2 regions of the Microbacterium sp. NPDC089696 genome follow, and region 2 is predicted to be linked to the other one. Evidence: predicted binding sites of a transcription regulator. Region 2 holds the regulator's gene; the other holds the start of a gene.

Region 1 (15,169 bases), on a different contig from region 2:
GACCTCCGTGCTCGCGGGACACGTCGACGCCGATGCCGTGGAGGCCGCGGCCGAGGGTCTCGCCTCCGTCGGTCTGCGATGGGACGGTGCCCGCCTCGCCGGTCACGGGGCCGGCCGCGCCGATGACCGCAAGGTCGCCTCCCGCCTTCTCGCGTGCGCGCGGGAGCTGCATCCGACCGACGGACAGCGTCGGGTCGCCGAGCCCGGGCCGACCCGCGACGCCGCACAGCCCGTGCCGGAGGAGCTGCTGAGCGAACGCGAGCTCGAAGTGGCCAGGCTCGTGCTGCAGGGCAAGACCTACGCCGAGATCGGCGAGGCGATCTTCATCTCTCCGCGCACCGCGGAGCACCACATCGCACACATCCGGCATCGACTCGGTGCGACGTCCCGGTCGGACGTGATCGCCAAGCTGCGTCAGCTGATCCTCGACGACCGCGACCACCCGACCGCACCCCCCACACTCCCCCTTCGGGCATCGGGGTGAACCCCGATGCCTTCGACAGGGGATGCGAATACGCTCCGAGACAGGATCCGGGGACGCCGGCGGACACTCCTCCGGCGGGATCCACACCACTCAGTCAGATCGGCAAGGGGGAACTGCTCATGACGACACCGATCGAGGCGATAGCCGACGCGCTGCTCGCCTTCATCCTCACGCTCCTGCGCGACCCCGATGCGGCCGCCGAGTTCGCGGCCGATCCGGCAGGCGGCCTCGCGGACCAGAACCTCGAGACGGCCTGCATGCGGGATCTCGCTGCGGTGCGTCCCGTGATCGTGGACCGACCGGATGTCGTGGCTCGGACCCAGCCGGATCCCGCACCGCCGCGCACCGACGGCGACACCGAGGTCACCCGCGAGATCATCCGCATGGTGCAGCAGTTCTCGACCACGACCATCGACGCGCGCTCGACGATCGTCGACAACTCGGTCAACCAGAGCATCTGGACGGGCGGCGGCGACGTCACCCAGATCTTCGATCAGGAGGCCATCATCGCGTCGGGAGACGGCTCCGTCGCCGCCGGCCACGACGGGACGATCGTCGACAGCGACGTGGACGTCACGATCGGCGACATCGCCATCGGCAACGAGACCACCGAGGGCAGCTTCAACGGCACGGGGACCCCGCCGGTCGAACCGGCTCCGGCTCCCGTCGAGCCGCCGACCCCGGTCGTGCCCGCCGACGTCGCCGAACCGGCGGATGTGCTGGAAGCCGACATGACCGCCGACGTGGACTCCTACGACGCCGACGCGGCCAGCGCGGCGGCCGCGGAGCAGCCCGTCGTCGACGACGCGATCGAGGAGGAGTGAGATCAGCGCCGTGACCGATCGCGACCCCGATCAGACCCGGGGAGCCCCCGAGCGCCCGTCGACGTCACAGGGCTCGGGGGCGCCCGTGCTGGTGCGGCTCACTCCGCCGTTCGAGGTGCGCCTCGCGCAGTTCTTCTGGATCGTGAGCTTCGCCGCCGGTGCCTTCGCGGCGATCTACCTGTTCATCCTGCGCAGCGAGCTGCTCCCCCTCATCGAGGAGGTCGCCCGTTCCGTGACCGCGGGGCGCAGCGACGAGACCTACGAGTCCGCCGCCGACATCATCTTCTGGATCGTGTTCGGGACGCTCGTCGGCATCCTGCTGACGCAGATCACGCTGCTCGTCTCGTTCGCCGCGCGTCGCCCCCAGGTCCGGTGGTGGCAGTTCGCGACGTTCGCGGCGCAGGTCGCGCTGGTCGCCCTGTCACCGGAGTGGGTCGCGCTGGGAGAACACGGCCCGCAGTTTCACACGGTGATCACGGCGCAGGCGGCGCTCGTCCTCCTCGCGCTGCTCAGCAGCATCCTTCCCCGAGCCATCGCCTGGTCCGCTCGACGCGTCGACGTGCGCCGGAGCGGACCACAGGGCGGCGCTCGCGCCGATCTCTGACGCGACGCCCTCCAGGCTGCGCACCACCACCCGGGCCACGGACCGCGTGGCGGCATCGGCGAGGGGGGATTCCGTGAGTCGTCGCCAGTGGGCGATCCTGTCGTTCACGGCGGAGCCGAGCGTCGACGCATCGGCCCCGGCGGACTCACCGAGACGACGATGCGCATCCGTGCCCTCTCCGCCGACGATCCGTGCGGCCTCCTCCGCGTCGCCGTCTTCCAGAGGCAGGCGCCGCGACCCGGCATCGGCGAGCAGCTCGAGTTCGCGCAGCGCATGGGCGGCGAGCCGGAAGCGCTCGATCCCCGCCCGCACGGCGGCAGCGTCGTCCAGCGGACGCTCGCGCAGCAGTCGCTCGACCTGGAGCACGATCCCGCGGGCTTTGAGGGTCTCCGCGCGCGACTGCAGCTGCGTCCCGACCAGGTCCTGGATCTCGACGAGGCCGCTCTGCGCGATGAGCTCCGATGCGAGCTCGGACGAGCTCCGCGCCCCACCTCGGATCACCGTCACGGCCATGCGCACGCCGAAGATCCCGAACCGCGCGAGGAGGTCGCGGCGGACGGTCGCGCTCAGTCCCGTGACCGACGAGTCCCGCACGAAGCGATCCGCCGAGACGAGCAGGCGCTCACGGTCGGCCCTCTCGAGCCCCGCGAGTTCACGGAAGGCGATGTACTCGCTCTCACGCAGGGTACGGGCCCCCTCCGCGAGGAGCCCGGCGACCGGGACGACACCGAGCGTGAGTGACGCGAGATCCTGGTCGAGCTGGAACCTCCGCGCGATCTTGCGCGCCGACAGCAGCGAGTCGATCCGGCCCGAGCCGACCTCGTCGGAGCGCGAGAGCACGCCGACCGCGCACACCGTGCGGACCTGGCCGACCGAGGCGTCCTGGAAGGCCCGGAGGAACTTCACGTCCGAACCGTGCAGGTGCCGGAGGAGGTAGACGACGGCGTCGGCCTCGGGTGGAGCCTCGTCCGGGGTGAGGAAGCGGGCGGCGCGGGCGGACGTGTCCTCGGAGAGCGAGGCGATCCCGGGGGTGTCGATCAGGGTGACGCCGGTCAGCGACTGCAGCGGCCACCCCACGTCGATCCACTCGACCTGCTCGGCCGTGAGCCCGTCGAGGTCGAGGACGAGCCTGCCGCGCTCCCGATGGATCGGCATGCGCCTGGGCGTGCCCGACCGCGGGTGCAGAGTGATCGTCGGCGTCGCGGAGTAGCGGTACCACGTCACGACCCTCGTGCACTCGCCCGTGTCCGTCGGAGCGATCTGCTCGCCCAGCATCGCGTTGAGCAGGGTCGACTTGCCCGCTTTCACCATGCCGGCGAGAGCCAGGCGCAGCGGCTCGCGGAAGCGGGAGTCGAGCTCGTCGATCGTGCGCAGGGCTGCGACGTCCTTCGCGTAGCTCGCGCGGGTGACACGCAGGAGGTCCTCGACGATCTCGCGAACACCCGCAGTCATCGCGACTCCCCGCCGCCGGGCACCGGAGCCTCCGCGAGTGCGTGCACGGGCGCTGCGGCGGGATCGAGGGACGCCGCGGGGTCGTGTTCGAGCGGCGGGATTGTGCGGCGCAGCGTCTCGAGCTGCTCGATCCTCGTCTGGAGGGCGAGCACGCGCGCGTCCCGATTCGACGTGTACACGGTCGCGGCCTGTTTCGCGGCGTTCAGCGCCTCCGACAGGGAACGGTGCAACTCCTCCGCCATCGTCCCGAAGTGATCTCGTGCGGTGCGCTGCACCAGGCGCAGTCGGTCCTTGAGCTGCTTCCCGACCTGGAAGATCACCTCGTCGATGTGCCGCCGCACGATCGCCTTCGCCTCCTGCTGACGACGTCCGAGTCGAGCGCTCATGTCCTCGCGGTACGCCCGCCGCCCCACGAGGACTCCCGCGAGCAACGACAGGGGGTTGATCAGCGACATGCCGATGAGCCCGGTGACCAGGCCCACCATGAGCACCCCGCCGTACGAGCCGCGCACACCGATGTAGATCTTCTCGCCTGCGCTGAGCTGTCCCGAGTCGATCCCCGAGATCTCGTCGACCGCGTCGAGCACGCCCGTGGTGTCGCCGACCTCGATCGTCGGGAGCTCCGCTTCGCCTTTGCTGAAGAGGTCGGCGACCTCCTCGGACAGCCACGTCGACCGTTCGTCCGTCCAGACGAACGTCTCGGCGACGGCGGCTGCGACCCGCTGGTCGAGCCACTCGGCGATCTGGTCCCAGATGGGCCCAGGGTCGCCCTCGTCGATGGACGCCTCGGCCTCCCGCATGACACGACGGAGGCGGTCGCGGAGGTCGTGCTCCATGTCGGCGACGAGATCGGCGATGCCGTCGGTCAGCATGACCTGCCATCGCGCGGAGCGTCCGCGGAACTCATCGGCCTGTGCCTTCGCGTCCTCGAGCTCCGCGATCATGCGCGGCGTGTCCTCGGGGTTGAGAAGGGCGTTCATCTCCGTGCGCAGCGAGACGGCGAGCTGATCGACGACGGACAGCAGGTCGTGGACAGCACCCCGGTGGTGGATGAGCTCGGCCCGTCCGAGCACCTCGCGCCGCAGGTGGGCCACGAGGCCCGGGAACCCGGATTCGTCGTTCAACGACCGGTCCTGCGTCTCGGCGGCGATCAGGCGCAGGTCGCTCGAGACGGCGAACACCGGGACGTCGCCGATGTCGCGCAGATGCCGGCGGTCGATCGCCTCGACCTCCCGCCATTCGGGGTACAGATCCGTCTTCGCGATGACCGCCGCGACGTTCGGGGAGATGCGCATGGCGTGCCGCAGGAACTGTACTTCGGGCGCCGTGTACTCCTGGGAGGCATCCGAGACCATGAGGACCGCGTGGGCGGAGGCGATCGCCGCCAGGGTCGTCAACGCGTTGGCCGACTCGAAGCCGCCGACGCCGGGCGAGTCGACCAGCTGCAGGCCTCCCTTGAGGATCTCTCTCGGCAGCAGCACCTCCGCCGACAGGATCCCCCGTTCGTTGTCGGGGTTGCCGTTCACGGAGATGTAGTCGGACAGCGATTCGAGCGCGATCTCGCGCCGCGTCACCGCGCCCTCGCCGGGTGACGACTCGTCACGCCGTTCCAGGACCCAGGCGGAGGGCTCCGCCGCGTATCCCACGACGGTCGGCACCGTCGTGGCGACGTCGTCGTCGACGGTGCAAGCCGGCGCATTCACGAGGGCGTTGATGAGCTTGCTCTTGCCCTGCTTGAACTCGCCGACGACCACGACCCGGATACCGGGATCCTGGAGGCGTCTGCTGGTCTGCTCGAGACGGGCCGCGAGATCGGTGCGTCCTGCGGACGCTGCGATCCTCGCGACGTCCCGGACCGCTTCGACGACCGCGCTCTCGTCCGCGTCGGATGTGTCCGTCACCGCGCCCCCTCGTGTTCCTCGTCCCCGCGGGAGGGTGGTGCACCACCCTCGCGCGTCCCCAGTGATCGGCGGTCAGACGGCGAAGTCCGCCCCCGGCGATCCCCCATCGACGTCGGTCGTGACCCCCGGCTCATCTCCCCAGATGACGTCGGGGTCCATCTCCCAGTCGGAGGAGATCACGTTCTCGATCTCGGCCGTGAAGATGTTCGACCCGCCGAGGTCTCCATCGATGACCGAGTCCGTCCAGAATCCCGCGTCGAAGTCCGCCGGCTCGGCCGGCGGATCCGGCTCCATCGGTCCGTCGTGCATCATGTCCTCACGACCTTCGTGTCGGGTGCTTCGCAGTGTACTGGTCTGCCCGACTGCCTTCCAGAGGCAGCCGGGCAGAGGGGGTCAGAACGCGATGTCGTTCAGATCGCCCGACGGGTTGACGACGGTCACGTCCGAGACGTCGACGTCGAGGGATCCGTCGGTCATCGAGTTGTCCTGGAACGAGTCGGTGGCCGACCAGGTCTCGGAGTCGTCGAACATGGAGTTGTCCTGGAACGAGTCGTTCACCGACCAGGAGTTGTCCGTCGTCGAGTTGTCGGAGTTGTCCGTCATCGAGTTGTCGGAGTTGTCCGTCGTCGAGTTGTCCTGGAAGGAGTCGTTGATCGACCAGTTCTCCGAGAAGTCCTGGTTGAACGAATCCGTGTAGGTCTCGTTGCCGATCGACACGTCGCCCATCGTGATGTCGGTGTCGACGTGGGTGAGCGTGCCGTCGTTCCCTGCCGCCACCGATCCGTCTCCCGACGCGGTGATGTTGGTGTTCGCGAACGTCTGGTTGACGTCTCCTCCGCCCGACGGCGTTCCGTATCCGAGCCCGGCCAGCCCGGTCGCGCCCGCGGACGCGGCTCCGGCCGAGGTGGAGATGTTCTGGTTCACGGACTGGTCGCTCAGGGTCGTGCGGGCGTCGATCGTGAAGTTGCCTCCTCCGCCGGCTCCTGCGCCGCCGCCGCCGATGGTCACGTCGTTGAGACCGGAGTTGAACTGGCGCGTGCCGATGCTGATCGAGTGATCGTTCAGCGTCGTGTTGCCCGAGTCGTTCACGGAGTTGTCCTGGAACGAGTCGTTGATGGAGTTGTCCGAGTTGTCGGAGTTGTCCGAGTTGTCCGAGTTATCGGAGTTGTCCGAATTGTCGGAGTTGTCGGAGTTGTCCGTGGTCGAGTTGTCCGAGTTGTCGGAGTTGTCCGAGTTGTCGGAGTTGTCCGAGTTGTCGGAGTTGTCTGAGTTGTCTGAGTTGTCGGAGTTGTCCGAGTTGTCGGAGTTGTCCGAGTTGTCCGAGCTGTCGGACCACGAGTTGTCGGAGTTGTCCGTGGTCGAGTTGTCCGAGTTGTCCGAGTTGTCGGTCCACGAGTTGTCGGTGTTGTCCGTGTTCCCGTTGGCGACGTTGTCGAGGCCCAGATTCCACTGAGCACCGAGCATGTTGTCGTTGTCCTGCGCAGCCATGATGTTCCCCTGTTCGTGAGCGCCTGGTGGCGAGTGCTACGAGTCTGCGCTTCGACGGCGAGCGGGACATCGGGAGGCGACCCTGCGCTTCGCCGGGATCCGATAGGGGGTCCGCGGGGTGCCCGTCCCTCCGGATAGGGGATCGAGTCCGAAGAATCACGGGGACACACGGAAGGGCCCGGATGCCGAAGCATCCGGGCCCTTCCGAAGACGGCGTCTCAGCGGACGACGACCGCGAGCACGTCGCGGGCCGACAGCACGAGGAACTCGTCTGCGCCGAACTTCACCTCGGTGCCGCCGTACTTGCTGTAGAGCACACGGTCGCCCACGGCGACGTCGAGCGGGACACGGTTGCCGTTGTCGTCGATGCGGCCGGGACCGACGGCCACGACCTCGCCCTCCTGGGGCTTCTCCTTGGCGGTGTCGGGGATGACCAGGCCACTCGCGGTGGTCTGCTCGGCCTCGACCTGCTTGATGACGATGCGGTCCTCGAGCGGCTTGATGGAAACCGACACGGTCTACCTCTTCTTTCTTGACGCTGACACGAAAGACTCGTTCGCACTCTCAACCCGAGAGTGCTAAAAGCAGTCTAGGCCGTCGGCTGGCACTCATGCAATGCGAGTGCCAGCCGACCGGGAAGACCCTCCGAGGTCACCCGCCTAAGCTGAGGAGGTGGAGATGACCGAGCTGCGCGCCCTGCTCACGCCCGAGGGACTCGAGCTGCTGGATGCGCTCGGTCCGGTGGACGGCGTCGCCGACGTGGCCCGGACGGTGTCGCGTCTGCGCGCGGCCGGCCACTCCCCCGATCTCGTCTCCGCCGTGGTGGGGCAGGCGCATCTCCGCGCGAAGGCGAAAGCGAAGTTCGGCGAGTTCGCGGCGCGGATGCTGTTCACCCGCGCCGGGCTCGAGCAGGCGACCCGCCTCGGCGTCGCCGCACGACACGCCCAGCGCCTGCGTCGCGCGGGGATCACGCGCGTCGCCGATCTCGGGTGCGGCATCGGCGGTGACGCGCTGGCCTTCGCCGGCGCGGGCGTCGACGTCCTCGGCGTGGACGCCGACGAGGTCACTGCAGCCATCGCGGCGTACAACCTCGCGCCGTTCGGTGACGCCGCGGAGGTGCGGCACGGGGTCGCGCAGGATCACCTCCCCGATCCCGCCGACGGCCAGGCCGTCTGGATGGACCCGGCACGACGGACCGCGGGGCACGGCGAGACGAGGCGCGTCTCCTCCGACGACTACTCCCCTCCGCTGGACTGGGCATTCGACGTCGCCGCCCGACAGCCGACCGGCATCAAGCTCGGACCGGGCCACGACCGCGACGCCCTCCCTGTCGACGCGGAGGCGCAGTGGGTGAGCGCCGACGGCAGCGTCGTCGAGCTCGTCCTGTGGACGGGTGCGCTGGCCCGTGACGGCGTTCGTCGCGCGGCGCTCGTGATCCGCGGCGACCGCTCACACGAGCTCACGGCCGGAGCCGACGCCGAGGACGAGCCGACGCGCGACCTCGGCGCGTTCCTGCACGAGCCCGACGGATCCGTCATCCGCGCGCGCCTGATCGGCGACGTCGCCCGCAGCCTCGAGGCCGGCATGCTCGACGAGCGCATCGCCTACCTGACCTCCGACACCGCCCTGACGAGCCCGTTCGTGCAGTCGTTCCGGGTGCGCGACACCATGGCTGCGAACCCCAAGGCGATCAACGCCGTGCTCCGGTCCCACGGGATCGGCACGCTGGAGATCAAGAAGCGCGGCATGGACATCGATCCCGCAGCCTTCCGGAGGAAGCTCACGCTGCGGGGAGACGCGAGCGCGACCCTGTTCCTCACGCGCGTCGGCGATCAGCGCCGTGCGATCCTCGCCGACCGGGTGCCCGCAGCCGGCTGACCTCAGCCGCCCGACTCGGACGAGGGGACCTCGACCAGGATCGGGTCGCCGTGCTCGCCGCCGAGCTCGACGTACGAGACGCCGACGTCCGACGGCTCGCCCTGCTGGATCGTGAGATACGGACTCCCCCAGTTCGTGAAGCGGATGTGCAGGGTCCACAGCACCGGGGTCCCGTCGTCCGCGGGCTCGATGCTCACGGCGCGGAGGCCGCCTCCACCGTCGACATCGACCGACTGGCAGGCTCCGACATCGCTCACGGCGTCGACGATCATGCAGCGCACGATCCCCCCGCTCTGCGTCCCGTCCGCCGGACGTTCGGCGAGCCACACGGGCTGGTCGTGGAAGTACCCCACGATCGTCGGCACCGGCAGGAAGCCGTCGTCGAGCAGCGCCTCGGCCCGATCGCGCTCCTCCCCGTCGAACTGCGCCAGCATCGACGCGTCCCGAGACCAGCGCTGGATCCACGCGAGCGGTTCGCCTGCGGTCGTGTACCCGACCATCGCCGAGAACGTCGTGCCGTACTCGTCGGCGGGGTCGTCGGGATCAGCGGCCGGGACCGACAGCGACACGCTCAGGCCCATCGTGCCGATCGTGTCGAGCTGCCCGCACTGCTCCTGCGACGCCTTGTCCACATCGAGCACGATGCAGGCGATCTCTCCGTCACGACGCGTGGCGTACCAGACGACGGCCTCGCCGTCCTCGGCGACCAGGCGCACCGACCCGTCGTCGTACTTCGACGTGGTCTGCAGTTCGACCCGCCGCTCCTGCTGCCCCGCCGTCAGCGCGGGAGCGTCGCCGATGTCCCCGAACACCGCCCATCCCGCACCGACGCCGAGCAGGAGGAGAGCGAGAGCGGCCACGATCACGGCTTTGAGATGGGTGCGCAACGCCCCGCGCAGCGGAGGACGCACGGCTGAGGACGGATCCGACGCGGACTCGTCCGGAGCCGTCTGCATCGCGGGCGCGGTCGACGTCGACGGCTCCTGCTCGTGCATGACGGGAGTCGCCAACGACGCCGCGACGGGCGCGGAGGCCGCCGGGTCCGTCGCCGGCTCGGTCTCGGACGACGCCGTGGCTCCGCGCCGACGGTCGAGCTCCTCGAGGCGCCGAGCCTCGGCATCCGTGAGCCCGCCGCCTCGTCCGTAGGCCTTCGCCTGCAGAGCGCGGAGCTCGCCGATGTCGTCGTCGTCCATCGTCAGACGAGCCTCTCGAACTGCATCCCCGCCCACACCAGCCAGCCCAGGCTGTATACCGTGGCGCACAGACCGAGCACGAGCGCCCATCGCGCCATGCTGCGGCTCTCGACCGGACGTCGCAGCGACATCACCGCCGCGATCACCGCCACCACCGCGACGGGAACGGCCCAGCCGACGAAGAACGACGCCCCGAGAGCCACGATCGCCGCCATCAGCGCCCAGGGCGCCAGACGGGTCTCGTCGACGACGATCCCCGCGGTCGTGGGCTGCCAGTCGGCCCCGGAGACGGCATCCTCATCGGGGCCGCTCACGACAACCGGCTCGACGCTCACCGGGCCCGTGGGGAGCTTGGTGTATCCGTCGCGCCGGGCACCGGGAAGGCGGGCGGTGCCGGCGGGACGCTCGACCTCGCCGCTCGGTCCTTCGATGCTCGTGCGCGGCAGCGACGAGCCCGCCGCCGGCTCCGGGGCACGATCGGGGTGCGAGAGGTCGCTCATCACCGGACCGTCACGTTCTCGCCGACCTGGATCTCGGTGACCGGCAGGGTCGAGTCCGCGCCGAAAGCCAGGGTCGAGGGCGCCCGCCCCGACGAGATCAGCTCGGCGGCCAGAGCCGCGATCATCGCGCCGTTGTCGGTGCACAGCGACAGCGGCGGGATGCGCACCGTGACACCGGCCGCCTCCGCGCGGGCGAGCGCGACCTCCCGCAGCCGGCGGTTCGCGATCACGCCGCCACCGAGCAGGAGCCGGGGGACCCCGAGGTCGGCGCACGCGGCGAGCGCCTTGGTCACCAGCACGTCGACGACGGCTTCCCGGAAGCTCGCCGCCACATCGGCGACCGGCACCTCGACACCGTCGGCCTCGCAGCGCTCGACCCAGCGCGCGACGGCGGTCTTGAGCCCGGAGAACGAGAAGTCGTACCGGTGCTTCGCCATGTCGGATGCACGGGACAGCCCGCGGGGGAAGCGGATCGCCTCGGGGTCGCCGTCGAGCGCCGCGCGGTCGATCTCGGGCCCGCCGGGGTACGGCAGCGAGAGCAGGCGCGCGACCTTGTCGAAGGCCTCCCCCGCCGCGTCGTCCATGGTCTCGCCGAGCATCTCGACGTCGGTGGTGAGGTCGCGCACGTGGAGGAGCGAGGTGTGCCCTCCCGACACCAGCAGCGCGATGGTCGGATACTCGAGCGGCTCGGAGTCCGGCGTGAGGATGTCGGCGGCGATGTGCCCGACGAGGTGGTTGACGGCGTACAGCGGCTTGTCGAGAGCGACGGCGAGTCCCTTCGCGGCCCCGACCCCGACCATGAGCGCGCCCGCGAGCCCCGGACCGCTCGTCACGGCGACCGCATCGAGCTCGTCCAGACGCACGCCGGCCTCCGCGAGCGCCGCGTCGATCGAAGGCTGCAACGCCTCGAGGTGCGCACGTGCCGCCACCTCGGGCACCACGCCGCCGTAGCGGGCGTGCTCGTCCATGCTCGACGCGATCGTGTTGGACAGCAGCGTGCGGCCACGGACGATCCCGATACCGGTCTCGTCGCAGCTCGTCTCGATGCCCAGCACCAGAGGCTCGGTCATGCGGTCGCCTCCCTCGCGTCATCCCGGTCCGCGCCGCGACGGTGCTGCAGCACGAGCCGCATCACGATCGCATCCACGTCGTCGGGCTGGTAGTAGCGAGGACGTCGGCCGATCTCCTCGAACCCCTCCGACCGGTAGAGGCCCTCGGCGCCGGGATTGTCGGCGCGCACCTCGAGGAAGACCTCGCGTGCGCCGCGCTCGAGGGCCGTGTCGAGCAGTGCACGCAGCAGGGCTCGACCGCGGCCGGCGCCTCGGTGCTCGGTGTCGAACGCGATGGTCTGGATGTCGGCGTCCCCCGCGCCCTCGAGCGCGCGCACCCCGCCGTAGCCGATGATCGCGCCGTCGTGCTCGTCGACCAGGTAACGGCCGTGCGGGCTGCCGAGCTCGAGGGCCATGGCCTGCGGGCTCCAGGCGTCGGTCGGGAACGAGCGATGCTCTATCGCCATGATGGCGTCGAGGTCGTCCGGCGTGGCGGTGCGGAGGGTCACAGTCCGACCTTCTTCGGTGCGCCGGGGACCGTCACGTCGGGGTGCCGGAGGTACAGCGGCTCGTCGCCGGCGAGCACGCGTCCGGCCGCGAGCGCTCGCGCGCCCACGCGGGCGAGATCCGCGGCTGAGAGCACGGTCGTCTCGATCCCCCTGGTCCCCGCGAGCGCCTCGTCGAGACGTGCGCGGGCCACCAGCACGGTCTCCGCGACGATGTGCGGGAGGCCGTCGTCGTCGAGGCCCTCGAAGACCGTGAGAGCGACCTCACGGCGGCGGGCGTCCGTGACGACGGCGAAACGGTCGTCGACGCCGTCGGCCTCGATCGCGGCGAGCGCGATGGCCAGGTGGCTGGGGACGGGGACCACGGGGATGCCACGGCCCAGCGCGAACGTGCGGGCCGTCGCGATGCCGATGCGGAGACCCGTGAACGGCCCAGGGCCCATCCCGGACACGACGTGCGTGACGGTGCCGTCGCCGAAGCCGTCGACCACATCGCGCAGCAGGTCTCCGATCACCTCGGCGTGGCCCAGCGGATCGTCGGTCGACGCCTCGGCGCGCAGCGAGCCGTCCGGGGCGACGGTCGCGACGGCGGTGCCCAGAGAGGTGTCGACGGCGAGGATCACCCTTCCAGGGTAGTCGGCGCCGGGTCCGTGGGCGCTGAGCGCCGTTCGAGCGTGATCGTGACGTGACGAGGGGCGTCGGCGTCGAGCTCGGAGGGGTCGAGGTCCCGGTCGACTCCCACCGGTCGTTCGAGCTCGACGTCCCACCACGACTCGGCCAGCTCCTCCGCCATGCCGCGCCCCCACTCGATCACGACGACGGAACGGTCGAGATCGAGGTCGAGGTCCTCCAGCTCGGCGCCGGAGCCCAACCGGTAGGCGTCGACGTGCACGAGCGGAGCACGTCCGACGAGCGAGGGGTGGGTGCGGGCGATCACGAACGTCGGACTCTGCACGGGTCCGCGCACGCCCAGCCCCTCGGCGAGACCGCGCGTGAACGTCGTCTTGCCCGCGCCGAGAGGCCCCGTGAGGATCAGCAGATCCCCTGGTCCGAGCTGCTCGCCGATGCGGAAGCCCAGCTGTTCCATCGCCTCCGACGTGGCGATCTCGTGCTCTCCGAGGAACGCCGGATCGACGGTCATGCCGACCGCCGCGGAACCCGGGCGCCGATGCGCGTGACGATCTCGTAGTTGATGGTCGACGCCGCGTTGGCCCACTCCGCGGCCCCCGGCACGCCGAGCGTCGGGTCTCCGAACAGGATCACCTCGTCGCCGATGGACACCGGGGCGTCGCCGACGTCGACCACGAACTGGTCCATCGCGATCCGTCCGACGTTCGTGTAGCGGCGTCCGTTGATCGAGACCGGAAGCCGTCCGGAGGCATGACGGGGCACGCCGTCGGCGTATCCGAGAGGCACGAGCACGAGCGTCGTGTCGTGCGGCGTGCGGTAGTCGTATCCATAGGAGACCCCCGACCCGGCAGGCACCCGGCGCACGGCGGCGACCGCCCCGCGCAGAGTCATGGCCGGACGCAGCCCCAGCTCGGCGGAGGACCGGTCCTCGAACGGCGACAGGCCGTAGATGCCGACGCCGATGCGCACGGCGTCGAGGCGCATCTCCGGGAGGTCGATGGCCGCGGCGGTGGCGGCGATGTGCCGGATCTCCGGGTGGATGCCGAAGGACGCCGCTGTGGCGACCGCCTCCTCGAAGCGGGCGAGGGCCGCACGGTCGTCCTGCGGCGAGGTGTTCGACAGGTGGCTGAACAGGCCGATGATCCGCAGTCGGCCGATGCGCTCGAGCCGTGCGGCCTCCGCGAGGACGCGCCGCCAGTCCGCCGGGGCGATGCCGTTGCGCGACAGACCCGTCTCGAACTTGAGGTGCACGCCCACCGGGCGGTCGACGGACGCGGCGGCCGCGGCGGCTTCGAGCTGGTCGAACGACGAGATGCCGAGCTCGATCCCGTGCTCCGCGGCCTGCTCGAAGCGCTCCCCCGGCGCGTGCAGCCACGCCATGATCGGCGCGGTGACGCCCTGGCGCCGCAGCTCCAGCGCCTCGGGGATCTCGGCGACGCCCAGCCGCGTCGCCCCGCCGGCGAGCGCCGCCACGGCCGACGCCGCCGCACCGTGCCCGTAGGCGTTGGCCTTGACGACCGCGATGACCTCGACCCCCGTGAGACGACGGAAGTGGCGGACGTTGTCGCTGATCGCATCGAGGTCGATGCGCGCCTCGCGGAACGGAACGGTCACAGCGGGTCTCCTTCGGCGACGACGAACGCGGCCGCGAAGCCGGCGTCGTGGGTGAGGGTCAGGTGCAGGCGGCTGATCCCGCGCTCGGCGACGACCGCGGCGGTCGAGCCGGACAGGACGAAGTGCGGCCGACCGGACGGCTCCGAGGCGATCTCGATCTCGGTCCAGTGCACCCCGTCCGACCCGCCCAGGGTCTTGATGAGCGCTTCCTTCGCGGCGAACCGCGCGGCGAGGGACGGCAGTCGCAGCGGACGCTCCGCGGGGGCGAAAAGGCGCTCTCGCAGCCGCGGTGTGCGCTCGAGGGTCCGCTCGAACCGCGGGATGTCGACGAGGTCGATGCCGGTCCCGATGATCACCCGTCCAGCCTAGTCGCGCCGCCCCGCACCGCCCCGGCATCCGCCCCTCCCCGTTCACCGGTGAACGACGAATGCATGCCGAAACGACGGATGCAGGTCGGGCCCCGCGGTCTCGGCCTGCATCCGTCGTTCGGGCGTTCAGATGCGCGCGCCACTTCTCCTCCACAATCGTCGTTTCGCCGGATCCGCTCGCGTTCGCAGGTATTCCGCCCTCGCTGCTGACCGGATGTCGGAGGATCGCAGGATGCTCGACCCCGCACACATCCTCAATCGTCTGGGCGGCATCGCTCGCGGCACAGTCCTGCAGAGATACGGATGCTCACGCGACCGCATCCGACGCGCGGTCAAAGCGGGAGAGATTCTGCGCGTGCGTCCCGGAGTCTTCGCAGTGCCTGCGGCCGATCCGAGGATCGTCGACGCTGCTGCGCACGGAGGCGCTCTCACGTGTGCCGCCGCGCTGAGAGCTCACGGAGTATGGGTGCTTCCCGACGAGGACGTCGCCGTTCACGTCTGGCTCGGCGGGTCGGGACGCATTCACCCTCACCCCGACTGCGCGTGCGTCGTGCACTACTCCCCAGGCACCGCACGCCCCGGTGTCGCTCCGCTCGCCGCCGCCCTCGTGCACGTGTATCGCTGCCTCGGCACGGAGGCCTTCTTCGCCGCATACGAGTCGGCATGGAACGAGAGACG
Region 2 (15,169 bases):
CCGAGGAGCCCCGGGGCCGTCGGACGGTCCTCCGTGCCGGGTCGGAGCTCGTCCATGGGGAAGCTCAGGACGTCTGTGGGTCCCGGCTCGTCCATCCACTGCACGTGCAGCGCCTCCATCGCGCCTTCGTCGACGAGGACGATGGCGACCTCGGCGTCGGGGCTCACGTGGAGCTGGGCGAGGTTGAAGTCGGTGAGGCGCTGCAGCACGGTCTCGTCGACGTCGATGGCCGACTCGTTGTTGATCTCGATCATGACTGTGCTCGTTTCCTCAGGGGCAGTGCTCGTGTCATCAGGAGATGCCTCGTTTCGGCATCCGGTCTCGGGGTCCCGGCCGCTGCGCACCGCGACGCTCGGCGCGGTTGGCGAACTCCGCCGCCTGCTCGCGCTCGTGCCTCTGCGCCGTGCGACGCTCGTCGTACTCGCTGTACGCATCGACGATGCGGCCGACGAGCGAGTGGCGCACGACGTCGTCGCTCGTGAGCCGGGAGAAGTGGATGTCGTCGATGCCGTCGAGCACCCGCGTGACCAGTCGGAGGCCCGAGGCACCCTGCGGCAGGTCCACCTGGGTGATGTCGCCCGTCACGACCATGCGCGTGCCGAAGCCGAGTCGCGTGAGGAACATCTTCATCTGTTCGGGCGTCGTGTTCTGCGCCTCGTCCAGCACCACGAACGAGTCGTTGAGCGTGCGTCCGCGCATGTAGGCGAGCGGGGCGACCTCGATCGTGCCCGTGGCCATGAGGCGCGGCACGATCTCGGGGTCCATCATCTCGTTGAGCGCGTCGTAGAGCGGTCGCAGATACGGGTCGATCTTGTCGGTCAGGGTGCCGGGCAGGAACCCGAGCCGCTCCCCCGCCTCCACGGCTGGACGCGTCAGGATGATCCGCGTGACCTCCTTGCGCTGCAGCGCCTGCACGGCCTTGGCCATCGCGAGGTAGGTCTTCCCGGTGCCGGCGGGACCGATGCCGAACACGATCGTGTTCTCCTCGATCGCGTCGACGTACTCCTTCTGCCCGAGCGTCTTCGGGCGGATGACCTTGCCGCGCGTCGACAGGATCGCCTCACCCAGCACCTCGCTGGGACGGGGGCCCCCGTCGGAGCGGAGCATGCGCGCCGAATTGGAGACGTCGCTGGGGGCGAGGTCGTGTCCGGCTCTCGTCATGGTGAGCAGTTCGTCGACGAGGGTCTTGGCCCGTGCCACCGCGTCCGCCGCGCCGCTGAGCGTGATCTCGTTGCCGCGCACCAGCACCTGGACGTCCGGGTGCTCCTTCTCGAGCATGCGGAGCAGACGGTCCTGCGGGCCGAGCAGCTGCACCATCGCGACGCCGTCGGCGTAGAACCGCTCGGTGACGTCGCCGTCGGTGGGGGTGTTGTCGTGGTCAGAAGCCAACGAGCTTGTTCTCCTCGATGTTGCCGAGCACATGGGCGTGCACGTGGAAGACGGATTGGGCGGCGCTCGCGCCGTTGTTGAAGATGAGGCGGTACTCGCCGTTCGCGTGCTCGGTCGCGAGCTGCTTCGCCGCGGCGACCATCTCGGCGAGCAGACCGGGGTCTCCGGCGGCGAGCTCCGTGACGTCGCGGTACTCCGCGGTCTTGGGGATCACGAGCGCGTGCAGCGGAGCCTGCGGGTCGATGTCCCGGATCGCGAACACCCGGCCGGTGTCCAGCAGGATCTCACCCGGGATGTCGCCGTCGAGGATGCGCGTGAAGATCGAGGGTTCGGACATGATCCCAGTCTACCGACCGTGCACGCACCAGGACGGGTGCGCCGTCACCAGCGTCCGAGTGCGACGGAGAGCACCGCCACGGCCGCCGGTCCTGCCGTCGACGTGCGCAGAACTGTGTCTCCGAGAAGCACGCGCTCGGCCCCCGCCTCGACCAGGGTCTCGATCTCGGGGTCGGAGATCCCACCCTCGGGGCCGACGACCAGCACGATGTCTCGACCGTCGGGCTCGATCTCGGAGAGCCGCACCGGAGCCGTCGGGTCGAGCAGCAGCACCCGCTGCGTGGCCGCGCGGGCGGCGAGGTCCTTCGTGGACACCGGCGATGCGACCTCGGGCACCCAGGACCGGTGCGCCTGCTTCGCGGCCTCGCGGACGATGGTCGCCCAGCGCTCACGCCCCCTGACGGCCTTGGGGCCTTCCCAGCGCGAGACGCTGCGACTCGCCTGCCAGGGCACGATCTCGTCGATGCCGAGCTCGCACGCTGCCTGCACCGCGAGCTCGTCGCGGTCGCCCTTCGCGAGCGCCTGCACGAGCACGAGCCGGGGGTGCGGCGCCGGATCGACCCGTCGGGCGGACACACGGACGTCCACCAGCGACGGCGACACCTGCTCGGCCGTGCCGGTCAGCCAGACGCCCGCGCCGTCGCCCACCGTGACGTCCTCGCCGACGCGGAGGCGTCGTACGACGGCGGCGTGCTTCGCCTCGGCGCCGGTGAGCGACACGACGTCGCCCACGACAGCGTCCGAGGAGCTCTCGACGAGGAAGTGCAGGGCCATGGCGTCCTCCGGGTCAGTGCGAGCGGAAGCGGTCGCGGAGCTTCGAGAAGAGGCCTTGCTGGAACTGGGCCAGCTGCGGCGCCGGCGCCTTGGTCTTCTTCGCGAAATCCTCGATCAGCGCGCGCTGAGCGGAGTCGATCTTGGTCGGGGTGAGCACCTGCACGCCGACGCGCAGGTCTCCGCGCTGGGTCCCGCGGAGCGGGGTGATCCCGCGTCCCTTGATCGTGAGGACGTCGCCGGACTGCACACCGGCGCGGATCTCGAGATCGACCTCGCCGTCCAGCCCCTGGATGGTGGTCTCCGTGCCGAGGATCGCGTCGGTCATCGCGACCTCGAGCGTCGCGAGCAGGTCGTCGCCGTCACGGCTGAACGCGGGGTGCGGGTTCACGGTCACCTCGACGTACAGGTCGCCGTTCGGGCCGCCGGCCTTCCCGACCTCGCCCGAGCCGGGGAGCTGCAGGCGCAGTCCTGTCTCGACGCCCGCCGGGATGTCGAGCGAGACCGTGCGCCGCGAGCGGACGCGTCCCTGTCCGCCGCAGGTGCCGCAGGGATAGGGGATGGTCGTGCCGTAGCCCTCGCACGTGCCGCAGGGCTGCGAGGTGACGACGTTGCCGAGAAGGCTGCGCACCTGGCGCTGGACGTGACCCGAGCCGCCGCAGATGTCGCAGGTGACGGGCGAGGTGCCCTCCTGACAGCACGAGCCGTTGCAGGTCTCGCACAGCACCGCGGTGTCGACCTCGATGTCGCGGTGGGCGCCGAACACGACGTCTCCGAGGTCGAGCGTGACGCGGACGAGCGCGTCCTGTCCGCGTTCGCGCCGAGACCGGGGGCGTGCCCCGCGTCCGCCCCCCTGCGCCGCACCGAAGAACGTCTCGAAGATGTCGCCGAACCCGCCGAAGCCCTGGAAGTTGCCCGACGCGCCGTCACCGCCGCCCATGTCGTAGCGGCGTCGCGAGTCGTCGTCGCTCAGCACGTCGTACGCGTGCGTGACGAGCTTGAACTTCTCCGCGGCCTCCTCCCCCGGATTCACGTCCGGGTGCAGCTGGCGCGCCAGTCGCCGGTACGCCTTCTTGATCTCGTCGGTGGAAGCGTCGCGCGAGACGCCCAGTACCTCGTAGTGGTCCGCCACAATGGCCCTTCTGCGTGTGTTCTCCGGCGCCCGCGTCAGCGGGACGCCTCGTCCTCGTCGAGCATCCGCGACAGGTAGCGGGCCACGGCCCGCGCCGCCGCGAGGTTGCTCGGATAGTCCATGCGCGTGGGGCCCATGACCCCGACGCGTGCCGTGCCGCTGCGCGCGGCGTAGTTGCTCGCGACGATCGACGCCTCGTCGAGCCCGAACGACGCGTTCTCCGCGCCGATGCTCGCCGCGAGGCCGTGCGCGTCCGCTTCCATCTCGCTCATCAGGCGGATGAGCGTCACCTGCTCCTCGATCGCCTCCAGGAGCGGATGGATGCTGCCGCGGAAGTCGTGCTCCCGTCGCGCGAGCGTGGCGGCGCCCGCCATCACGAGGCGCTCCTGCCGGAACGTCCCGAGCTCTTCGACGATCACGGTCGCCAGCGCGCGCAGCACGGCGTCGTGCGCATGCTCGTCGCCGTCCCTCAGCAGCCGGATCCGCTCGGCCGCATCGCTGACCGCCCGCCCGGTGAGGAGCGCCGACAGCCGAGCGCGGAGCAGACCCATGTCGGCCTCGTCGATGTCGGACGGCAGCTGTGCCATGCGCTGCGACACGCCGCCGGCGTCCGTCACGAGGACGATCAGCACACGGTTCGGGGCGAGGGCGACGAGCTCGATGTGCGTGAGCTGCGCGCGTGCGAAGGACGGGTACTGCGCGAGAGCGACCTGTCCCGTGAGCTGGGTGAGCACACGGACGGTGCGCGCCATGAGGTCGTCGAGGTCCGCGGGGTCCGTGAGGAAGGACTCGATCGCGGTGCGCTGCGCGACGGAGAGCGGTCGCAACTGTGCGAGGTGGTCGACGAACACGCGATAGCCCTTGTCGGTGGGCACGCGCCCCGACGAGGTGTGCGGCGCCGCGATGAGCTCTTCGTCCTCGAGCAGGGCCATGTCGTTGCGGATCGTCGCGGCCGACACGCCGAAGGAGTAGCGGTCGACGATGGATCGGCTGCCGACGGGCTCATGGGTCTCGACGTAGTCCTGCACGATCGCGCGGAGCACTTGGAGGCCTCGTTCGCTGACCATCGCATCTCCCCTCGCCTGGCACTCACCGACTTCGAGTGCCAATTCTACCCGCCGCAGCGGACGATGCGCGGAACGCCTCTACGATGACGATCATGAGCGACGCCACGGATGCCACTCTCACGACCGGGATCGTCCGCGGCGAGATCGTCGGCGACGTCCGCCGATTCCTCGGCATCCCGTACGCCGCACCTCCCTTCGGGGATCTCCGGTTCCGTGCTCCGCAGCCCGCCGAGCCCTGGTCCGGCGTGCGGCAGACGACCTCGTTCGGGCCGACCGCTCCGCAGAGCCGGTACCCGGGAGCGATCGGCGAGCTGCTGGGGTCGGTCCAGATCCCGGGTGACGACATCCTCACCGTCAACGTGTGGGCGCCGCGCGACGCGGCGGGAGCGCCGGTCGTGCTCTGGATCCACGGCGGCGCGCTCGAACGCGGGACCGCGGCGCTCTCCCTCTACGACGGCACGGCGTTCGCGCGCGCCGGGATCGTGTTCGTCTCGATCAACTACCGCCTCGGCTCCGAGGGCTTCTCGGTGCTCGACGGCGCTCCGCGCAACCTCGGGCTTCGCGACGCCGCCGCGGGTCTGGCCTGGGCGCACCGCGAGGGCGCAGCCTTCGGCGGCGATCCTGCACGCATCACGGTCATGGGCGAATCCGCGGGAGGGGCGATCGTCGCCGGTCTGCTCGCCCGGGACGAATCCCGCGCACTGATCGCCCGCGCGATCATCGAGTCCGCCCCTCTGGAGGCGCAGCCTGTGGCCAAGGCCGGCCGCGTCACGGCGCAGCTCGCGAAGCGGCTCGGCATCGCACGCGACCGCGACGCGTTCCTCGGCGTGAGCCCCGAGCAGCTGCTCGACGCCCGGCGCGAGCAGTCCGCCGGCTCGTCCCCGCTCGGTGGGGCGCCGGGCTTCCAGTTCGCGCTCGACGAGGAGTCCCTTCCCCGATCTCCGCACGAGGTGATCCCCGACATCGACGTGCCCGTGCTGATCGGCACCAACACCGATGAGTACAGGCTGTGGTTCACACCGGAGGCGCTCGGCAAGATCAGCGGGCTTCAACTCCTGATCGCGCGTCTCGCGATGCGGATCCCGCGCCGCGCCGTCGCCGCCTACCGCTCCGCCTTCCCCGGGGCCTCGACGGGCGAGATCTTCGGGCAGCTCGCGACCGACCTCCTGTTGCGCGCGCCCCTCACCCGGGTCGCCCGTGCGCGGCGCGCACCGACCTACGTGTACGAGTTCGCGTGGCGCAGTCCGGTGCGCGACCTCCGCGCCGCACATGCCCTCGAACTCGGCTTCGTGTTCGACCGGCTCGACGATCCGGAGACCCGGCGGCTGGCGGGCGATGCGCCTCCGCAGGAGCTGGCCGACGAGATGCACCGCGCGTGGATCTCGTTCATCACGACGGGCGATCCGGGATGGCCCGCCTATGGAGCGGAGCGGACGACGCGGCTCTTCGACGCCCGGAGCGCGACGGTGCCGCAGCGACGCACCGACGGCATGGATCTGTTGCCCTGACGCCCGGACACGCCCTCAGTCCGTGAGCTCGCGCACCACGGCATCGGCCAGCAGACGGCCCCGCAGAGTGAGCTGCACGCGCCCGCGCACCGCGGCCGGACCGTCCACGAGGCCGTCGGCGATGAGACCCGCGACGCGGCTGCGCTTGTCGGCCTGCACGTCGTCGAGGGCTATCCCCTCTCGGATGCGGCTGAGCAGCAGGATGCGCTCCAGCATGCGCGACTCCGCGTCGGGACGCTCGGTGCCCGCGGCCGGGGACTCGGCCGCGGCGAGGCGCTGCGCGTACGCGGCGGGGTGCTTGACGTTCCACCACCGGAGGCCGGCGACGTGGCTGTGCGCACCCGGGCCGAAGCCCCACCAGTCGCTCCCCCGCCAGTACGCGAGATTGTGCCGCGACCGCTGGTCGAGAGTCCGCGACCAGTTGCTCACCTCGTACCACTCGAACCCCGCTTCCGCGAGACGCGCGTCGGCGAGCTCGTACATGTCGGCCTGCAGGTCGTCGTCGGGGGTGGGCGCCTCGCCGCGGCGGATCTGCCTCGCGAGCTTCGTGCCGTCCTCGATGATGAGCGCGTACGCGGAGATGTGATCGGACTCCAAGGCGAGAGCCGCGTCGAGCGACGCCTCCCAGTCGGCGAGGGACTCCCCCGGTGCACCGTAGATCAGGTCGACGCTCACCGCGAGTCCGGCGTCCTTCGCGGCCGCGACCGCGGTGCGCACGTTCTCCGGACGGTGGGTGCGATCCAGCGCGGCGAGCACATGGGGCACAGCCGACTGCATCCCGACCGACAGCCTCGTCACTCCCGCATCTGCGAGTGTGCGGGCGACCTCGGGCGTGACGGTGTCGGGGTTGGCCTCCACCGTCACCTCGGCGCCGTCGGCCAGTCCGAACGCCTCGGTCGCCGCGCCCAGCATCCGCGCGAGGTCGCCGGCGGGCAGCAGCGTCGGTGTGCCGCCCCCGAAGAACACGGTGTCCATGGGTCGCAGCGCCCCGGCATCCGTCAGGACCCGACGCGCCAGGTCGATCTCGGTGATCAGCGTCGAGGCGTAGTCCTCCTGCTTCGCGCCGCGCAGCTCGCTCGAGGTGTACGTGTTGAAGTCGCAGTACCCGCAGCGCACACTGCAGAACGGGATGTGCAGGTACGCGGAGAACGGCACGTTCGCGTCGATCGGCAGATCGGCGGGGAGCCGTCCGTCGGCCGGGGCCGGGTCGCCGAGGGGAAGAGGACCCGCCATCTCAGACGGGAGTCGCGTACATCGGGGAGATCGCGCGGAGGTACCGCGCGAACAGCTCCCGCCGCCGACGCTTCAGGAGCGCGGGGATCGTGCGATAGAGCACGGAGTTCGGGGCGTCGAAGGCGCGCACCGTGAACCACACCTCGTCGTTGTCCTCGCGCCACTCGATGTCGAAGAGCTCCTCGCCGCGCACGACGGAGCCGCCTACTGTGCCGAGCACGAGACCCACTCGCCGCTTCTCCTCGGTCACGGAGATCACGCGCAGTTCGGCGTCGGCGCTCATGTTGGCGACGCGGCCGCGCAGGCGCAGCGTCATGCCGGGGCCGGCGAACGGCGTGCCCTCGGCGTCGAACCGCTGCTCGACCTCGTTCTTGCTCGGCGCGATCGGTGTTCCCTCGGCGTCGAAGCTCACGCCCGCGTACGCCGGGCCGGGCGCAGGACGCACGTCCTCGACGGTCAGCCCGGCAGCGCGCTGCGCCGTCCAGGTCAGCAACGACTCGCCCGCGGTCTGAAAGCGCTCTTCGCCGCTGCCGATCCGCCAGGAGTTCTCCGCAGGGATGCTGCGCTCCGGCGGATACTGCATGAGATCGGGCGCATGGGTCGCACCCACAGCCGCATAGTCAACCGTGTCGTCTCGGAAAGTCCCGCGCCGCATGCCGTCCAGCCTACCCGGGGTCGCCTGGACGGTGACCCGACCGATGTCCAAGCGGCCCCGGACGCGAGTCGCGGATCCGGGCCACCTCGTCGGAGACGACACGGATGTATCGGGCATGGGTCGAGCGCTGCAGGAGCCGCAGCGCCGGCGCGAGAAGGCGCCAGCCGAGGGTGGCCGGCATCGAGATCGACCTGGCCGTGAAGACTCCTCCGTCGAGCACGAAGGACTCCTCACCGTAGAGAGGGTGCCCGGGCATCGTCTCGTACCCGAACCCGTTCTCGGCGGCCCAGACCACCCGGACCGGCTCGCGGAACAGCACGCCGAGCACGCGCTTCGACAGGAGCCCTTCGCGCCCCGCGGCCGGCGACCCCTCGGGCGTGCCGAAACCCACTCGGCGCTTGAACTCCCAGGAGCGGATCAGTGCGGCGACGTCGTCCTGCGCGTCGGACGGGACCGGGAGCGATCGTTCATCCACCCGCATCCCCGCCGGCACCCTGACGAGCGGATGCCGTGTCGCTCCCCGCTCGTACCGCGGGAACGCCATCTACTTCTTGTCCTTGCCCTCGACGTCGCCGGAGAGCGCGGCGATGAACGCCTCCTGGGGGACCTCGACGCGACCCACCATCTTCATGCGCTTCTTGCCCTCCTTCTGCTTCTCGAGGAGCTTGCGCTTGCGGGTGATGTCACCGCCGTAGCACTTCGCGAGGACGTCCTTGCGGATCGCCCTGATCGTCTCGCGGGCGATGATCCGGGCGCCGATGGCCGCCTGGATCGGCACCTCGAACTGCTGCCGAGGGATGAGCTTGCGCAGACGCTCGGCCATCATCGTGCCGTAGGCGTAGGCCTTGTCCCGGTGCACGATCGAGCTGAACGCGTCGACCTTCTCGCCCTGGAGGAGGATGTCGACCTTCACGAGGTCGGCCTCCTGCTGGCCCGCGGGCTCGTAGTCCAGAGAGGCGTAGCCCTGCGTCTTGGACTTCAGCTGGTCGAAGAAGTCGAACACGATCTCGCCGAGCGGCATCATGTAGCGCAGCTCGACGCGCTCCTCGGAGAAGTACTCCATGCCGAGCAGCGAGCCGCGACGCGACTGGCACAGCTCCATGACCGTGCCGACGTAGTCCTTCGGCAGCAGGATCGCGGTCTTCACCATGGGCTCGGCGACCGAGCCGATCCGCCCGTCGGGGTACTCGCTCGGGTTGGTGACCGTGACCGTCTCACCGGTGTCCGACGTCAGTACCTCGTAGATGACGCTGGGCGCGGTCGTGATGAGGTCGAGGCCGAACTCGCGCGACAGGCGCTCGGTGATGATCTCCAGGTGCAGCAGGCCGAGGAAGCCGCAGCGGAAGCCGAAACCGAGGGCCACCGAGGTCTCGGGCTCGTACTGGAGCGACGCGTCGGAGAGCTTGAGCTTGTCGAGCGCCTCACGGAGCTCGGCGTAGTCGCTGCCGTCGATCGGGTAGATGCCCGAGAAGACCATCGGCTTGGGGTCGGTGTACCCCGCCAGCGCGTCGGTCGCGGGCTTGCGCGCCGCCGTGACCGTGTCACCGACCTTCGACAGGCGCACGTCCTTCACACCCGTGATGAGGTAACCCACCTCGCCCACACCCAACCCCTTGGTGGGGATCGGCTCGGGACTCGACACGCCGACCTCGAGGGCGTCGTGGTTCGCACCGGTCGACATCATCTGGATGCGCTCGCGCGGCGACAGGCTGCCGTCGACCATGCGCACGTAGGTGACGACGCCGCGGTACGCGTCGTACACGGAATCGAAGATCATGGCGCGAGCCGGAGCATCCGCATCGCCCACCGGGGCCGGGATCTCCTGCACGAGGCGGTCGAGCAGGTCCTCGACGCCGACGCCGGTCTTGCCCGAGACCCGCAGCACGTCCTCCGGCTTCCCGCCGATCAGGGAGGCGAGCTCCTTGGCGTACTTGTCGGGGTCCGCGGCCGGGAGGTCGATCTTGTTGAGCACCGGGATGATGTGCAGATCGTTCTCGAGCGCGAGGTAGAGGTTCGCGAGCGTCTGGGCCTCGATGCCCTGCGCCGCGTCGACGAGCAGGATCGCGCCCTCGCACGCGGCGAGCGAGCGGGACACCTCGTACGTGAAGTCCACGTGCCCCGGGGTGTCGATCATGTTCAGCGCGAACGTCTCGCCGTCGAGCTCCCACGGCATGCGCACGGCCTGGCTCTTGATCGTGATGCCGCGCTCGCGCTCGATGTCCATGCGGTCCAGGTACTGCGCCCTCATGTCGCGGTCGGAGACCACGCCGGTGATCTGGAGCATGCGGTCGGCGAGGGTCGACTTGCCGTGATCGATGTGCGCGATGATGCAGAAGTTGCGGATCTGCGTCGCAGGCGTCGCGGCAGGCTGAAGCGGGGTGAGAGCGCGTGGTGACATGTCCCGACGATTCTACGGTGAGGGGAGGCTAATGCCCGATTCGGCCGATGCGGTGATATTCTCGCGAAGTTGCCCGGGAGCAATCCGTGACACCGGATCCCGTGAGCGATAAGACTCCGTCACAGACCAGGTGCAGGCGTCGTGTCGCGCAGATCGGCAGATGGTGATTGACTGTCTTTCCGGCTCAGCGTTGCGTCGGCAGATCCCGCGCGCGTCTGTAAAAGAGAAAGAATCAACACCTTGATCAAGTATCTCGTGCGCCGCCTGCTGGGGTGGTTGATGATGATCGTCATCGCGACGAACATCACCTACTTCCTCGCCTGGCTGTATCTCGATCCGGAGAACAACTACGTCGGCCGGCGTCCCCCGCTCTCCGCCGACCAGATCGACAATCTCCTCCGCCCGCGCAACCTCAGCGAGTCCGTCCCGCTCATCGAGCGCTGGTGGACGTGGTTCTCCGGGATCATCCTCCGCTGGGACTGGGGCCTGGGCCCGACCGGCGAGTCGGTGAACGAGCAGGTCGCGTACCGCGTCTGGGTCAGCGCCGAACTGGTCCTCGGTGCCACGATCCTCACGACAGTTCTCGGCATCGCGCTCGGCGTGTACACGGCCTCCCGCCAGTACAAGCTCGCCGACCGCATCGGCCAGGGCACGAGCATCATCACGATGAACATCCCGACCGTCGTCGCGGGCTTCGCGCTCGTCCTGCTCGCGATCGGCTTCAACAACGCCGTCGGCACCACGGTCTTCTACGTCACCGGGTCGTCCAGTCCGGGGGTGCAGGGCTTCTTCCCGGTTCTCCTCGACGCGTTGCAGCACCTGGCGTTGCCGACTCTCGGTCTGGTGATCACGGGCTACGCCCAGATCCACTTCCTGCAGCGGTCCCTCCTGCTCGACAACATCAAGGCCGACTACGTGCGCACCGCGCGCGCCAAGGGCCTGACGAAGCAGCAGGCCATCCGCAAGCACGCGCTGCGCACGTCGCTCATCCCCGTGACGACGCAGGTCGCCTTCACCATCCCGGCCGTGTTCACCGGCGCGGTCCTGACGGAGACGATCTTCAACTGGAACGGCATGGGTCGGTACTTCATCACGACCCTCAACAACAACGACATTCACGGCGTCGTCGCAGTCGCGGCCTTCGGCGCCCTGATGACGGCGATCGGAGCCATCCTCGCCGACGTCGCCGTCGTCGTCCTCGATCCGAGAGTGCGGGTGAGCTGATGTCCCTGGAAGCCATCGGGGTGTCCCCCGAGATCACCGAGAAGCCCGAGAAGCCGAGGAACCGCAAGCGCACCACGATGCTGTCGCTCTACACGCGACGCTTCATGCGCAACCGCGGCGCGGTCATCGGCATCGTCATCCTCGCGCTGCTCGTGGTGTTCGCGGTCGTCGGACCGCTCATCGCGCCCTACAGCCACACGGATCTCGACTTCCTCGCACTGCGCAAGGGCCCGTCGCCCGACCACTGGTTCGGCACGAACGGCTCGGGCAACGACAACTTCGCCCAGGTCGCCGTGGGTCTGCAGCGCTCCATGATGATCGCCGCGCTCGTCGCGGTCGGCACCACCGTCGTGTCCGCGATCGTCGGAACGACGGCCGCCTACTTCGGCGGATCCTACGAGCGGATCATGCTCGCGATCATCCACTTCATGATGGTGGTCCCGAACTTCCTGATCCTGGCGATGATCTCGAACGACGCCGGCGGTAACTGGCTCGTGATCTCGCTCGTGATGATCTTCATCGTCGGCTGGTTCTTCCCCGCCCGCATCATCTGGACGCTGTCGCTGTCGATCCGCGAGCGTGAGTACGTGCACGCGGCCCGGTATGCCGGTCTGTCCGGCATGCGCGTCGTGATCCGGCACATGCTGCCGAACATCGGTTCGCTGCTCGTCATCAACTTCACGCTCGGCGTCGTGTCGGCCGTGCTGACCGAGACCGCCCTGTCGTTCCTCGGATTCGGTGTGAAGCTGCCCGACGTGTCGCTCGGCGCCCTGATCGGGTACGGCTCCAGCACCCTTGTGAGCGCCCCCTGGCTGTTCTACTTCCCGGCTGCGGCGCTCACGCTGCTCACCGTGTCGATGGCTCTCATCGCCGACGGTCTGCGCGACGCCCTCGACCCGACCTCCGCGGCTGGAGGTCGCGCATGAGCACGAATCCTGCATCCACGGTCCTCTCCGTCCGCGACCTCAAGGTCAGCTTCCCGTCCGAGGCCGGTCGGGTGGATGCCGTCCGCGGCGTCTCCTTCGACCTCGAGGCCGGCAAGACGCTCGGCATCGTCGGCGAGTCCGGATCCGGCAAGTCCGTCACCTCGCTCGCGATCATGGGCCTGCTCGACGAGAACGCCAAGGTCACCGGCTCGATCGTCTACGACGGCCAGGAGCTCATCGGCAAGTCCGACAAGCATCTCTCGGTGATCCGCGGCAACGGCATGGCGATGGTGTTCCAGGACCCGCTGACCTCGCTGACCCCGGTGTTCACGGTCGGCGACCAGCTCATCGAGGCGTTGACGGTGCACCGTCGACTCTCGAAGAAGGACGCGTGGGACCGGTCCGTCGAGCTGCTCAAGCTCGTCGGCATCCCCGAGGCCGAGCGCCGCATGAAGGCCTTCCCGCACGAGTTCTCCGGCGGCATGCGCCAGCGCGTGGTGATCGCCATCGCCATGGCGAACGATCCCAAGCTGATCATCGCCGACGAGCCGACCACGGCCCTCGACGTGACGATCCAGGCGCAGATCCTCGAGCTCATGGACACGGCGCAGGAGGAGACCGGCGCCGCGATGATCATGATCACGCACGACATGGGCGTGGTCGCGAAGACCGCCGACGACGTGCTCGTGATGTACGCAGGCAAGCCGGTCGAGCACGCACCCGTGCGCGAGCTGTTCTACCGGACGCGGATGCCGTACTCGATCGGCCTGCTGGGCGCGATCCCCCGCGTCGACAAGACCGAGAAGGTGCCGCTGATCCCGATCAAGGGCAACCCGCCGCTGCTGATCGACCTCCCGGACGCGTGCCCGTTCGCGGCACGGTGCCCGATCGCGATCGACGCGTGCCGTCAGGGCGAGCCCGAGCTGCTCCCCGTCTCGACCGACGGGCACGCGAGCCACACCGTGGCCTGCATCCGCGCCGAGGACATCTCCGACGACGGCACGATCGGCGGGCTTCCGGTGTTCCCCGCACCGGTAGTCCCGGAGAGCAGCCTTACCAAGGTGCCGCGCGAGGAGCGCCCCATCACGCTGCAGGCGATCAACCTGAACAAGACCTTCCCGCTCATGAAGGGCGCGCTGTTCAAGCGCAAGGTCGGCGAGGTCCACGCGGTCAAGGGCATCAGCTTCGACGTGCGTCAGGGCGAGACCCTCGCCATCGTGGGCGAGTCCGGCAGCGGCAAGACCACGACGCTCCTGCAGATCATGGACCTCGTGAAGCAGGAGGACGGCGACATCCGGATCGGCGGCACGAGCGTCGCCGACATCAAGAACCGAGCCGAGGAGCGCAAGCTCCGCCGGGACCTGCAGATCGTCTTCCAGGACCCGATGGGCGCCCTCGACCCGCGCATGACCGTGTGGGACATCATCGCCGAGCCGATGTTCGCGATCGGGATGAGCCGCGACGACGTGTTCGACCGCGTCGAGGAGCTCATGAGCCTGGTCGGCCTCGACCCGGCTCACAGCGACCGATTCCCCCAGGCGTTCTCGGGTGGTCAGCGTCAGCGCATCGGCATCGCCCGCGCGCTGTCGACGAACCCGAAGGTCGTCGTCCTCGACGAGCCCGTCTCGGCGCTCGACGTGTCGATCCAGGCGGGCGTGATCAACCTGCTCGACGAGCTCAAGGCGAAGATGGGCCTGTCGTACCTGTTCGTCGCGCACGACCTCGCCGTGGTGCGGCACATCGCCGACCGCGTCGCCGTCATGTACAAGGGCGAGTTCGTGGAGCACGGCGACGTGGACCAGGTCTTCGACGCTCCGCAGCACCCCTACACCAAGGCGCTGCTCTCGGCGATCCCGATCCCCGACCCCGACGTCGAGCGCACCCGCGAGCGGATCATCCTGCCCGTGGAGGGCTTCGACGCCGAGGCCGTGGCTGCGAGTTAACGAGGAATCACTTATGCACAGTCCGGTAACGAATCGGTGCACAAGTGCTCTCGCCCGCGAGGCGCGGAGTTATTCTGCCCTCATCCCCAAGTAAGGCCGACAGGCACTAAGGAGTACCATGAAACGGCATCAGAAGCTGATGGGCATCGCTGCCCTCGGCGCCGCCTTCGCACTCGTCATGAGCGGTTGTGCGCCGGCAGGCAACGGCGGCGGCACCGGCGATCAGGGCGAGGCCCAGACCGTCGAGGGCGCGGACTACAACCCGCAGCCCCGCGAGAACCTGGCGGAGGGCGGAGAGCTCCGCATCCCCGTCTCGAACATCGCCGAGCAGCTGAACTACTTCCACAGCGACGGCGACGCGCGTGTCACGCAGATCGGCACGTGGTTCCGCCCGCAGATCCTGCTCATGGATCCGGACGGCACGGTCAAGAAGAACGACGCGTACCTCGACGACTACTCCTTCGGTGTCGAGGACGGCAAGACCGTCCTGCACTTCAAGGTCAACGAGAAGGCTGTCTGGAACGACGGCACGCCGATCGACGTGACCGCGTTCAAGGCGACCTGGGAAGCCAACAACGGCACCAACG

The links. Region 2 encodes HrcA, which represses chaperone genes, less so after heat shock. Its sites were predicted from a motif close to TTNGCACTCGNNNNNNNCGAGTGCNAA; they were not measured.
Region 1: a site for HrcA is predicted at 7,355-7,381, ahead of groES (co-chaperone GroES). Genes of this name have one in related genera too.

The regions. Positions count from the first base shown of each region.
Region 1 covers NZ_JBIVHF010000001.1:1,089,268-1,104,436, reverse strand. The annotation lists gene ACIPY8_RS05530 (LuxR C-terminal-related transcriptional regulator) at 1-484, shown strand, start outside; gene ACIPY8_RS05525 (IniB N-terminal domain-containing protein) at 604-1,308, shown strand; gene ACIPY8_RS05520 (dynamin family protein) at 1,730-3,364, opposite strand; gene ACIPY8_RS05515 (dynamin family protein) at 3,361-5,265, opposite strand; gene ACIPY8_RS05510 (hypothetical protein) at 5,338-5,577, opposite strand; gene ACIPY8_RS05505 (hypothetical protein) at 5,659-6,753, opposite strand; gene groES (co-chaperone GroES) at 6,972-7,268, opposite strand; gene ACIPY8_RS05495 (SAM-dependent methyltransferase) at 7,432-8,631, shown strand; gene ACIPY8_RS05490 (hypothetical protein) at 8,634-9,824, opposite strand; gene ACIPY8_RS05485 (hypothetical protein) at 9,827-10,324, opposite strand; gene tsaD (tRNA (adenosine(37)-N6)-threonylcarbamoyltransferase complex transferase subunit TsaD) at 10,324-11,394, opposite strand; gene rimI (ribosomal protein S18-alanine N-acetyltransferase) at 11,391-11,882, opposite strand; gene tsaB (tRNA (adenosine(37)-N6)-threonylcarbamoyltransferase complex dimerization subunit type 1 TsaB) at 11,879-12,502, opposite strand; gene tsaE (tRNA (adenosine(37)-N6)-threonylcarbamoyltransferase complex ATPase subunit type 1 TsaE) at 12,499-13,020, opposite strand; gene alr (alanine racemase) at 13,017-14,123, opposite strand; gene ACIPY8_RS05455 (holo-ACP synthase) at 14,120-14,479, opposite strand; gene ACIPY8_RS05450 (DUF559 domain-containing protein) at 14,724-15,169, shown strand, end outside.
Region 2 covers NZ_JBIVHF010000003.1:6,143-21,311, reverse strand. The annotation lists gene ybeY (rRNA maturation RNase YbeY) at 1-254, opposite strand, end outside; gene ACIPY8_RS16385 (PhoH family protein) at 292-1,317, opposite strand; gene ACIPY8_RS16380 (HIT domain-containing protein) at 1,379-1,726, opposite strand; gene ACIPY8_RS16375 (16S rRNA (uracil(1498)-N(3))-methyltransferase) at 1,771-2,499, opposite strand; gene dnaJ (molecular chaperone DnaJ) at 2,513-3,628, opposite strand; gene hrcA (heat-inducible transcriptional repressor HrcA) at 3,664-4,695, opposite strand; gene ACIPY8_RS16360 (carboxylesterase/lipase family protein) at 4,788-6,203, shown strand; gene hemW (radical SAM family heme chaperone HemW) at 6,219-7,436, opposite strand; gene ACIPY8_RS16350 (DUF1990 family protein) at 7,438-8,091, opposite strand; gene ACIPY8_RS16345 (DUF1990 family protein) at 8,102-8,635, opposite strand; gene lepA (translation elongation factor 4) at 8,636-10,489, opposite strand; gene ACIPY8_RS16335 (ABC transporter permease) at 10,730-11,713, shown strand; gene ACIPY8_RS16330 (ABC transporter permease) at 11,713-12,639, shown strand; gene ACIPY8_RS16325 (dipeptide ABC transporter ATP-binding protein) at 12,636-14,582, shown strand; gene ACIPY8_RS16320 (ABC transporter family substrate-binding protein) at 14,701-15,169, shown strand, end outside.